Regions from separate parts of the Marinomonas epiphytica genome, predicted to be linked through region 1. Evidence: predicted binding sites of a transcription regulator. Region 1 holds the regulator's gene; each other region holds the start of a gene.

Region 1 (2,207 bases):
TCAGCCAGCACTAAATCGTGGTTTGCTACGATAACATCCGCCACCTCAATTTCAGCTCTTGCTTTGAAAAATGGGCAAACAGAGAAGTTTGCACAATTTCGATTAGTACATTGCTGGTGGTCGGTCGTCAGCCTACGCCAATCTTGCTCGCGAATGACCCCCTCCCAGTTATCTTTGTCTCCATCCCAAACACCATCTCGAATGGCGTCATCCATTTCTTGATAAAGCACAGTATTTACATCATCTGCTTGCAAGTGTTGCTCAAACAGCCCTGCAAACATATCTTCCATTGGCTGTTCATCCTGACTTAAATAGCCCTCTAAGTTATTCAAACAAAGATAACGCCCGCGCCCCTTTGCTAAGGTAAATTTAAAAGACAAATCCGTATCAGAGAGTAAATTTGGTAATTCTTTATGAAGTATTTGCTCTTGCAAAGCCACGGTCGCAGTTGAGATGATCAACTTTAAACCACGCTCTTTTGCTATAGGAACGGCGGCAAGGCAATAAGATAAGGTTTTACCCGTACCCGTTCCTGCTTCTACCACTGCGACATGCTGCTCGCCTAACCTCAATCCTTCGCTATCCTGCTTAATATTGCCAAGAGTACGAGCGATAGCGCCGATCATCTGCCGCTGCCCTAGCCTTGGTTTATGAGATTTCGCTTCTAATGAGGCTCGGTAAGCTTGGTGTATTTTTTTCTTTAGTTTATCTGTAAGCATCTAAAAAATTTGAGTAATAGTAATAATGCTGTATATAATAACAGTAACTGTATAAACAACCAGATGACTTATGATTAAATTAACCAAAAGACAATCCGACGTATTGGATACCATTCGCGAATTCATCGACGATACCGGCTTTCCACCTACACGTGCTGAAATTGCAAAACGCTTGGGCTTCAAGTCCCCTAATGCAGCAGAGGAGCATCTCAAAGCCTTAGCAAAAAAAGGTGCCATTGAAATTTTGACAGGCGCTTCTCGTGGGATTCGCCTAGTCACCCAAAGTGCTGACAACGACGAGGGCGACCTTGGTATTCCAGTCATTGGTAAAGTTGCCGCCGGCTGCCCCATTCTTGCCCAAGAAAACATTGACTCCCATGTCCAAGTTCCTGCCGCCATGTTTTCCCCTAAAGCCGATTACTTTTTATCAGTGTCAGGCACTAGCATGAAAGACATTGGTATTTTAGAAGGTGATTTGTTAGCTGTACATAAAACAACCGCCGTGCGTAATGGCCAGATTGTTGTCGCCCGGATTGGCGATGAAGTAACCGTTAAGCGCTTTGAGCAAAAAGGCAGTCAAGTTAAGTTAATCGCAGAAAATGACGATTTCAATGACATCCTTGTGGATCTAGAGAGTGAAGAATTTGCCATTGAGGGCCTTTCTGTTGGCGTTGTGCGCCAACACATCTAATAGCGGCCAATCAAAAAGGTCACCTTTACAAGGTGACCTAATCTTTCAACACTCAACTAAATTAATGCAAGATTTTCGGTCGCATATCAGCCATTTCAGCTTCCATTTGATCTACATCGTCTCCAAATGTGGCTTGATCAGAATAGACAAAATCAATTCCCGCATGAAACATACACTTCGCCAACTCGAAATAGCGATCTTGCAAATAGCTTTTGGTCTCGTCTGAGATCTTTAGTGTTACCAGGGCGGATGTTTCTTCACCATCTTCACTGGCAGGTCGTAAAACAATCTCACCGTCATCAAGCTCGACAATTTCCAAATAGGCTTCTTTCATATTAATACTCTGCAGATTCCTCTCTAAAACGTAACACCAATTCCACCAATTTGGATAAGTACAAGGCTGAGGCCGCACCATCATCTGACCCTTTACCAATCAAGTTATCACTCATTTGTACTGAGCTGGCAGCTCGACATTCAAACTGAACCTGATAAGCACGCTCAAGTTGCGACAACCACGAACCGGACTCATTCAATAAACTGGCTAACTCAGACAATACAGGAATCACCAACTGCTTTTCTTCAGCCTGTTGATACAACTGGCTGATATCAGTAGAAAAGCTTAAGCCATAACCTGCACACACTTCTTGCAACAAACCATTAAGCGCACTGCGTAACTGAAACACGGCAGAGCTTTCAAGGCCAGCACTAAGCCAAGTTTCTTCACAACTCTGGCTTTGCTGAATCAAGCGCCTTGCCGCATCCAACTTCTGGTTTGTAGCACTGGCAACACTGGCTCC
Region 2 (2,207 bases), on a different contig from region 1:
CTCCAGACTATTCCCGTCTAGCAGCAGTTCAATCTGGTTGTTCTGAGGCTCAGCCAAACGCTTAGCCACTTCAGTATTAAGTTCTTGTTCACTGATACGAAAGCTATTACACCCTGTAATCAAAACAAATACACTGGCAATACTAAGCCAACGTAAATTTCTTTTTAGTAACATCATAACTCCTTAGATCTTAGCTCTAGTGGCGTTTTTATCTCGTTGTTCGTACCAGAAATTCATAAAGTCCTCTGTGACTTTTTGCTCAATATCTACCGCCTCTTCTGTCGGACAAAATAGAGAAACGGTAAACACATTATAGCCTTCTGGCGTGGTACCGATGCGCACTCTCGGCTCTGGCCCTGAAATATTAATGTCTAAGCGTTTTTCGATCAGGCTGTTATAACGAATGGCTACCTCATGAAAGTGCTCACTGTACTCTCGTATTTTAAGCAAAATAGGCTCTTTAATCGTAAACAGATTAACCTCATCACTCAGTCTAGAAATGGAAAAGCTATGAGTCACATAACGGCGCATATAATTTAGGTTTTGTGCGGTATGGGTTAATAACATGCTATTTGGGACAACCGTGGTTCGGCCAGTATAGCCATAACTCCCTCCCTTAATATCCACTTCAAACAAGGTGGTAGACAACCAATCACTGTCAGTTACTTCACCTTCAAAATTGGCAATACGTACCCAGTCTCCAACTTGATAAGGACGAGTACTAGCACGATAAAATGCGCCAATAATACAGGCAATAAATTCTTTTGTAGCTATGACCAAGGCCACCATAAAGGCCGCAATAGAAATCGCGATATTCTGCAATTCTGATGACCAAATCAGGATTAAACCGACCACCATAAGAAAATTGAACATATTATCTGCAGCATTGATACGCTGGCGTTTCGTATCATGCTCGAATTTTGGATAACGGCGAATTACCCGCTTGGTGTAACGGCGGATTAAGTAGGATAAGAGAATCCAAATAATGGTTAGACTGATCTCTATGTGCTCTGTCACAAGGGAGAAATTTAACTGAGAAAGATCAAAATGCATGTAAGGGTTACCCTAAAAACAGTCAATGAAACACGCCACTTTAACAATCATCTAATCATCCAACAATGAAAACTCGTAGACAAACCTTAATTAAACACTGTATATTTGTACAGTATTTAATTTTTACTACGAGGTGGCCTATGCCAGTTGTAATCAAATACGTTGTTGAACGTGATGGAATAGAAAAAATGACTTTTACGTCAAAATCTGAAGCCGATGCCTACGACAAACTACTCGACACAGCCGATGCTCTTTATGAATTAATTGAAGGCAGTAAGCTAATGGACAATAACCAACAAATAGACGCTCTAGCCCTCTATTTAGCAGAGCACAAAAGCCAGCTATTAGAAGCTGTCGGTAATAAACGAAAAACGCTTTCTAAAAGTAAAAAGAATGTTCCTGATACCAACAAACAGCTTGACCTGAAGGAAGCATCAGCAAAAGAGAAACTGGACGATATTGTCATCGAGCCAGATGAAGATGCTTTATACGAGAACGAAAATGATATGAGTTATGAAATATCGGGCGAGTTTGAAGCCGATAATGCGGCATAAGTTTTAAGTTTAAAAATCACCAAGTTATTGGATAACTTGGTGATTTTTATAATTAGGCTTTTTTAAGCGCTTTTTTCAACTTAGCAATTTTAGTTTTTTGCTTAGCAACTTTTTCTTTACGCGCTTTGATTTCTTTCTTGATACTTTTCACTTCTTTCTTAGCCACAACGGACTCCTTATTATTCTTTATGAATTGTCATACGATATATCGAGCTATTTACCTTAGAGCATAAATTTGCGATCGAGAACCGTGACGAGCAAATTGTCATAAAAATTTAATAAAATAGACTTTAATTTGAAATTTTGAGAAATATATAACACACTAAATCAGCAAAAATATTCCCGCTTATCGTGATAACTGCTTTTAATGTGTTCAATAAGTAACTTGAGTTTTTCAGGTAAATATTTTGTATATGGAAAAACAGCATACACTCCAAGTTTTCTTGGCTCGTAGCCTGGCAACAAAGTCATTAATCGTCCTGCTTGTAAATCTTCATAAACACAGCATTTAGGCACATAAATAATTCCATAGCCAGCGATGGCGGCCTTACGCAGTGCGTAAGCATTGTTCATTGTCATGCTGCCTTTGATCCGCACGTG
Region 3 (2,207 bases), on a different contig from region 1:
TGATCGTGGGTCTGTTCAAAGATTTGTTGAATGTGGATCTTGGCTCTTTCCCAAGAATGCCATACAGCGAAGCAATGGAAAAATACGGTAGCGATAAACCGGATTTACGTATTCCTTTGACCATCGAAACTGTCTCTGACCTAATGGCAGACGTAGACTTTAAAGTCTTCTCCGGCCCTGCGGTTGATCCTAAAGGTCGTGTTGCAGCCCTTAAAGTACCAGGTGGCAACGCGCTGACTCGCAAACAGATCGACGAGTACACGAAATTCGTTGGTATCTATGGTGCCAAAGGTTTGGCTTACATTAAAGTGAACGACAAGTCTGACTTAAATGAAGGCCTACAGTCTCCGATTGTTAAATTCTTACCTGTCGAAGTGCGTGCAGCATTGCTTGAGCGTTTAGATGCTCAAGACGGCGACCTAATTTTCTTCGGATCAGATAACGTTAAAGTTGTAAACGAAGCGTTAGGTGCATTGCGTTGTAAATTAGGTGAAGATATGAATCTTTACACTTGCGAATGGGCGCCACTTTGGGTTGTTGATTTCCCAATGTTTGAAGAAACTTCTGACGGCGGTATCACTGCGATTCACCACCCATTCACTGCACCGTCTTGCTCTCCTGAAGAACTAAAAGCTAACCCACTTGGTGCTTTGTCTCAGGCCTACGACATGGTATTGAATGGTACAGAGCTAGGTGGCGGTTCCATCCGTATTCACCAATCAGATATGCAAGAAACCGTATTTGAACTGCTTAAGATTAGCCAAGAAGAGCAAGAAGAGAAGTTTGGCTTCCTGCTAGACGCGCTTAAATTTGGTGCGCCACCACATGGCGGCCTAGCGTTCGGTCTTGATCGTTTGGTTATGTTGATGACTGATTCTGCATCGATCCGTGATGTTATTGCTTTCCCTAAAACCCAAAGTGCTACGTGTTTGTTAACACAAGCTCCTGGTGAAGTAAGTGAGAAGCAACTTAAAGAGTTGAGCATCCGCGTAAGAAAACCTGTTACCGAATAAGCTTGGTTCAAAAAGGAGCTAAATATCGGCTTCTAATGTTAAGGGATTGAAAAATATCCGTAAAAAGGTCGCTTAATAGCGGCCTTTTTTATTTTTAATATTGCATACTGTTGTAATGACTGTTGAAATGTACAGTAATGAAATGAATAAGCGGACATTTGGTGAGTAAAACAAGAGTGTTGGCCATAGACCCTGGTTCTCGAATTACCGGCTTTGGCATTATCGATATCATAAATGGCAAAATTCATTATGTGACCAGTGGTTGCATACGTCTTCCTGATGGTGCCTTATCCGTCAGACTAAAAACCATTTTTGAAAATGTCTCCCATTTGTTGGCGGAATATCAGCCTCAAGAATTTGCTATAGAAGAAGTGTTTTTGGCTAAAAATGCTAATTCGGCCTTGAAACTAGGCCAAGCTAGAGGAGCGGCAATTGTTGCTGCTGCCACCCATGATTTACCTGTTAATGAGTATGCCGCTCGTCGAGTTAAGCAATCGGTTGTTGGCTCAGGTGGGGCAGATAAAGCTCAAGTGCAGGTCATGGTTAAAATGTTATTAAATTTAGCCTCGACGCCACAGGCGGACGCGGCGGATGCTCTAGCCATTGCTATTTGTCATGCTAACAGTCGCACTTCCCAGGGCTTGGAGTATGGCGTAGGCAAACGTGCAGGACGAAGTGCTAAGCGTTGGAGCGAATTAGATGTAAGGAAGGCCCTGTGATAGGACGTATTGTTGGTGAGCTAATAGAAAAATCACCACCAGAGTTATTGGTTGATGTAGCAGGCGTAGGGTACGAACTGAGTGCTTCTATGAGCACCATTTACGAATTGCCTGCCATTGGCCAACAAGTAGTGCTCTATACCCATTTACAAGTAAAAGAAGACGCTCATAGCCTTTATGGTTTCATTGATCGTTCAGAACGAGCGCTATTTCGCGTTTTAATCAAAGTAAACGGTATTGGCCCAAAAATGGCCCTGGCCGTGTTGTCTAGTATGTCGTCTGAAGAGCTCATTGCTTATGTGCAAGACTCAGACGTAACCGCGCTCACTAAAATTCCAGGTGTCGGTAAGAAAACCGCAGAACGTTTAATTATTGAGTTAAGGGATAAACTCGGTCAAGCGGCCAAGCAAGATCTTTTCTCCGCACCTGCAGTGCTCAAACAAGTAAAAGCAGATCCTCGTCAAGAAGCTGAAGC
Region 4 (2,207 bases), on a different contig from region 1:
GCTGTAAGTTTGGAATCACACCTTCAAAGCTATGTGAGCGCGTCATTTTATCGCCACGCTCATTGATATACATAAACTCTATTTTGTCTTTTCCAGAGCCTTGTAAGATGCGCTGTTGAAACTTCTCTGGAATGTCTTTGAAAGGCGCTTCAATATCAAACCCATAATGCTTAGCAAGTGCCGTAAGCTGTTGATAATAATAAATACTGCGTCGGCCCCAGCCGCGTATCGCGCCTTCAGCGAGGGTTAAGTTTTCGTCTTGTATGATACGCTCTTGATCGAACATCTGGTGGGTACCTAGACCGTCACATGTCTGACACGCACCATTCGGGTTATTGAACGAGAACAAACGGGGCTCTAGCTCAGTTAAACTGTATCCACAAACAGGGCAGGCAAATTTGCTAGAAAAAATATGCACATCGTCTTCGTCGTCCATGTTTACGACTTTTGCGATGCCGTCTGATAAACCAAGGCAAGTCTCAAAAGATTCAGCCAAACGTAATTGTAGATCTTCGCGTACTTTAAAGCGGTCTACGACCACTTCAATGGTGTGTTTCTTGTTTTTTTCTAGGGCAGGGGCGTCATCAAGGTCAACGACAATGCCGTCAATGCGTGCCCTAATGAATCCCTTTGAAAGAAGCTCATTGATGGTGTGTAAGTGCTCACCTTTGCGATCTTTTACAATGGGAGCCAAAAGCATCATCTTGCTGTTCTCGGGTAGAGAAATAATTTTGTCTACCATTTGCGAGACCGTTTGTGCTTCTAATGGCTCGCCATGGTCAGGACATCTTGGCTGTCCTGCCCGTGCAAACAACAATCGTAAATAGTCATAGATTTCGGTAATAGTACCTACGGTAGATCTAGGGTTGTGCGAAGTGGACTTTTGCTCAATGGAAATCGCCGGTGACAAGCCCTCAATATGATCTATGTCTGGTTTTTCCATCATAGACAAAAATTGTCTGGCATACGTAGACAAGGATTCTACGTAGCGGCGCTGTCCTTCAGCATACAGGGTGTCAAACGCCAAGGAAGACTTACCAGAGCCTGATAAGCCGGTAATGACTACTAACTTATCCCTTGGTATATCAAGGTCCACATTCTTCAAATTGTGGGTGCGGGCGCCACGTATCGTAATGGTATCCATGTTTCTCCAATGTAAATTTGGATGACAGTTAAGTCTTATATGTTACTCTAATTACTGTCTATTTTTACAGTAGTTGAAATGGAGCTTCAACGGTATTTTTTGTAATATTACCATCTTTCTAATTTAACCCTTTTTTATTGGCCGGTTTAAACGCCTTATGAATGCACTCGAACGTCGTTCCGTTCTCGCGTTAGCATTAATCTACTTGTTTCGTATGCTGGGCTTATTTCTGATCATGCCTGTGATCAGCGTAGCTGCCGATGGCATTAACGGAGCTGACGCAGCCAAAATAGGTTTAGCGATTGGTATTTATGGTTTTACCCAAGCGTTGCTGCAAATCCCTATGGGAATGTGGTCTGACCGTATTGGCCGTAAACGAGTGATTTTAATTGGCTTAGTTTTATTCGCTTTAGGCAGTTTAATCTGTGCCAACACAGACAACATAATGACCCTCATTTTAGGGCGTGCTGTACAGGGAGCAGGCGCAATTGCCAGTACCCTAATGGCATTATTGAGTGATGTAACGAGAGAGCAGAACCGCACCAAAGCGATGGCGACTGTGGGCATCAGTATTGGTGCTTCTTTTATGCTGTCATTAGTATTAGGGCCTTGGCTCTTTGCACAGTTAGGCCTGTCGGGGCTGTTTTACCTATCGTTTGTATTCTCTTTATTAGGCATGGGACTCATTGTATGGGCCGTACCAAACTTGGTTCAGCATGCTTTTCGACGTGACACTAGCCCAAGCCTTGTGGCACTGGGGCGAGTTTTAAAAGATGGTCGATTAAGGTTTTTAAACATCAGTGTGCTTTTATTGCATGGTAGTTTAACAGCCTTATTTTTAACCATTCCAAACCTTTTAATAGAGCAGTTTAACATTCCGCTGAATCAACATAGTTGGATTTACTTAGCCGTCATGGGTTTTGCTTTTGTAGGTATGGTACCATTAGTTGTTTTGGCTGAGAGTAAAGGCCACATGAAAGCCGTATTGGTTTTTGTGTTGTTGCTGATGGCCCTGAGCGCTGTATTGTTGCAGTGGGTAGCCTATGTATGGATGCTTGGCGTC

Evidence for each region. The regulator LexA, encoded in region 1, represses DNA repair genes until DNA is damaged. The targets are predictions, from matches to a motif close to TACTGTNTANNTANACAGTA.
Region 2: the regulator LexA is predicted to act here: its motif matches at 1,149-1,168, upstream of ACYVGZ_RS05275 (YebG family protein).
Region 3: the regulator LexA is predicted to act here: its motif matches at 1,131-1,150, upstream of ruvC (crossover junction endodeoxyribonuclease RuvC).
Region 4: the regulator LexA is predicted to act here: its motif matches at 1,197-1,216, upstream of uvrA (excinuclease ABC subunit UvrA).

Annotation. Positions count from the first base shown of each region.
Region 1 covers NZ_BAAGVX010000002.1:38,013-40,219, reverse strand. The annotation lists gene dinG (ATP-dependent DNA helicase DinG) at 1-719, opposite strand, end outside; gene lexA (transcriptional repressor LexA) at 790-1,410, shown strand; gene ACYVGZ_RS00600 (hypothetical protein) at 1,472-1,744, opposite strand; gene ACYVGZ_RS00595 (DUF6586 family protein) at 1,746-2,207, opposite strand, start outside.
Region 2 covers NZ_BAAGVX010000026.1:28,722-30,928, reverse strand. The annotation lists gene ACYVGZ_RS05285 (DUF1439 domain-containing protein) at 1-177, opposite strand, end outside; gene ACYVGZ_RS05280 (mechanosensitive ion channel family protein) at 184-1,053, opposite strand; gene ACYVGZ_RS05275 (YebG family protein) at 1,194-1,607, shown strand; gene ACYVGZ_RS05270 (LysR family transcriptional regulator) at 1,935-2,207, opposite strand, start outside.
Region 3 covers NZ_BAAGVX010000001.1:11,574-13,780, reverse strand. The annotation lists gene aspS (aspartate--tRNA ligase) at 1-1,013, shown strand, start outside; gene ruvC (crossover junction endodeoxyribonuclease RuvC) at 1,175-1,732, shown strand; gene ruvA (Holliday junction branch migration protein RuvA) at 1,729-2,207, shown strand, end outside.
Region 4 covers NZ_BAAGVX010000016.1:42,883-45,089, forward strand. The annotation lists gene uvrA (excinuclease ABC subunit UvrA) at 1-1,144, opposite strand, end outside; gene ACYVGZ_RS04835 (MFS transporter) at 1,302-2,207, shown strand, end outside.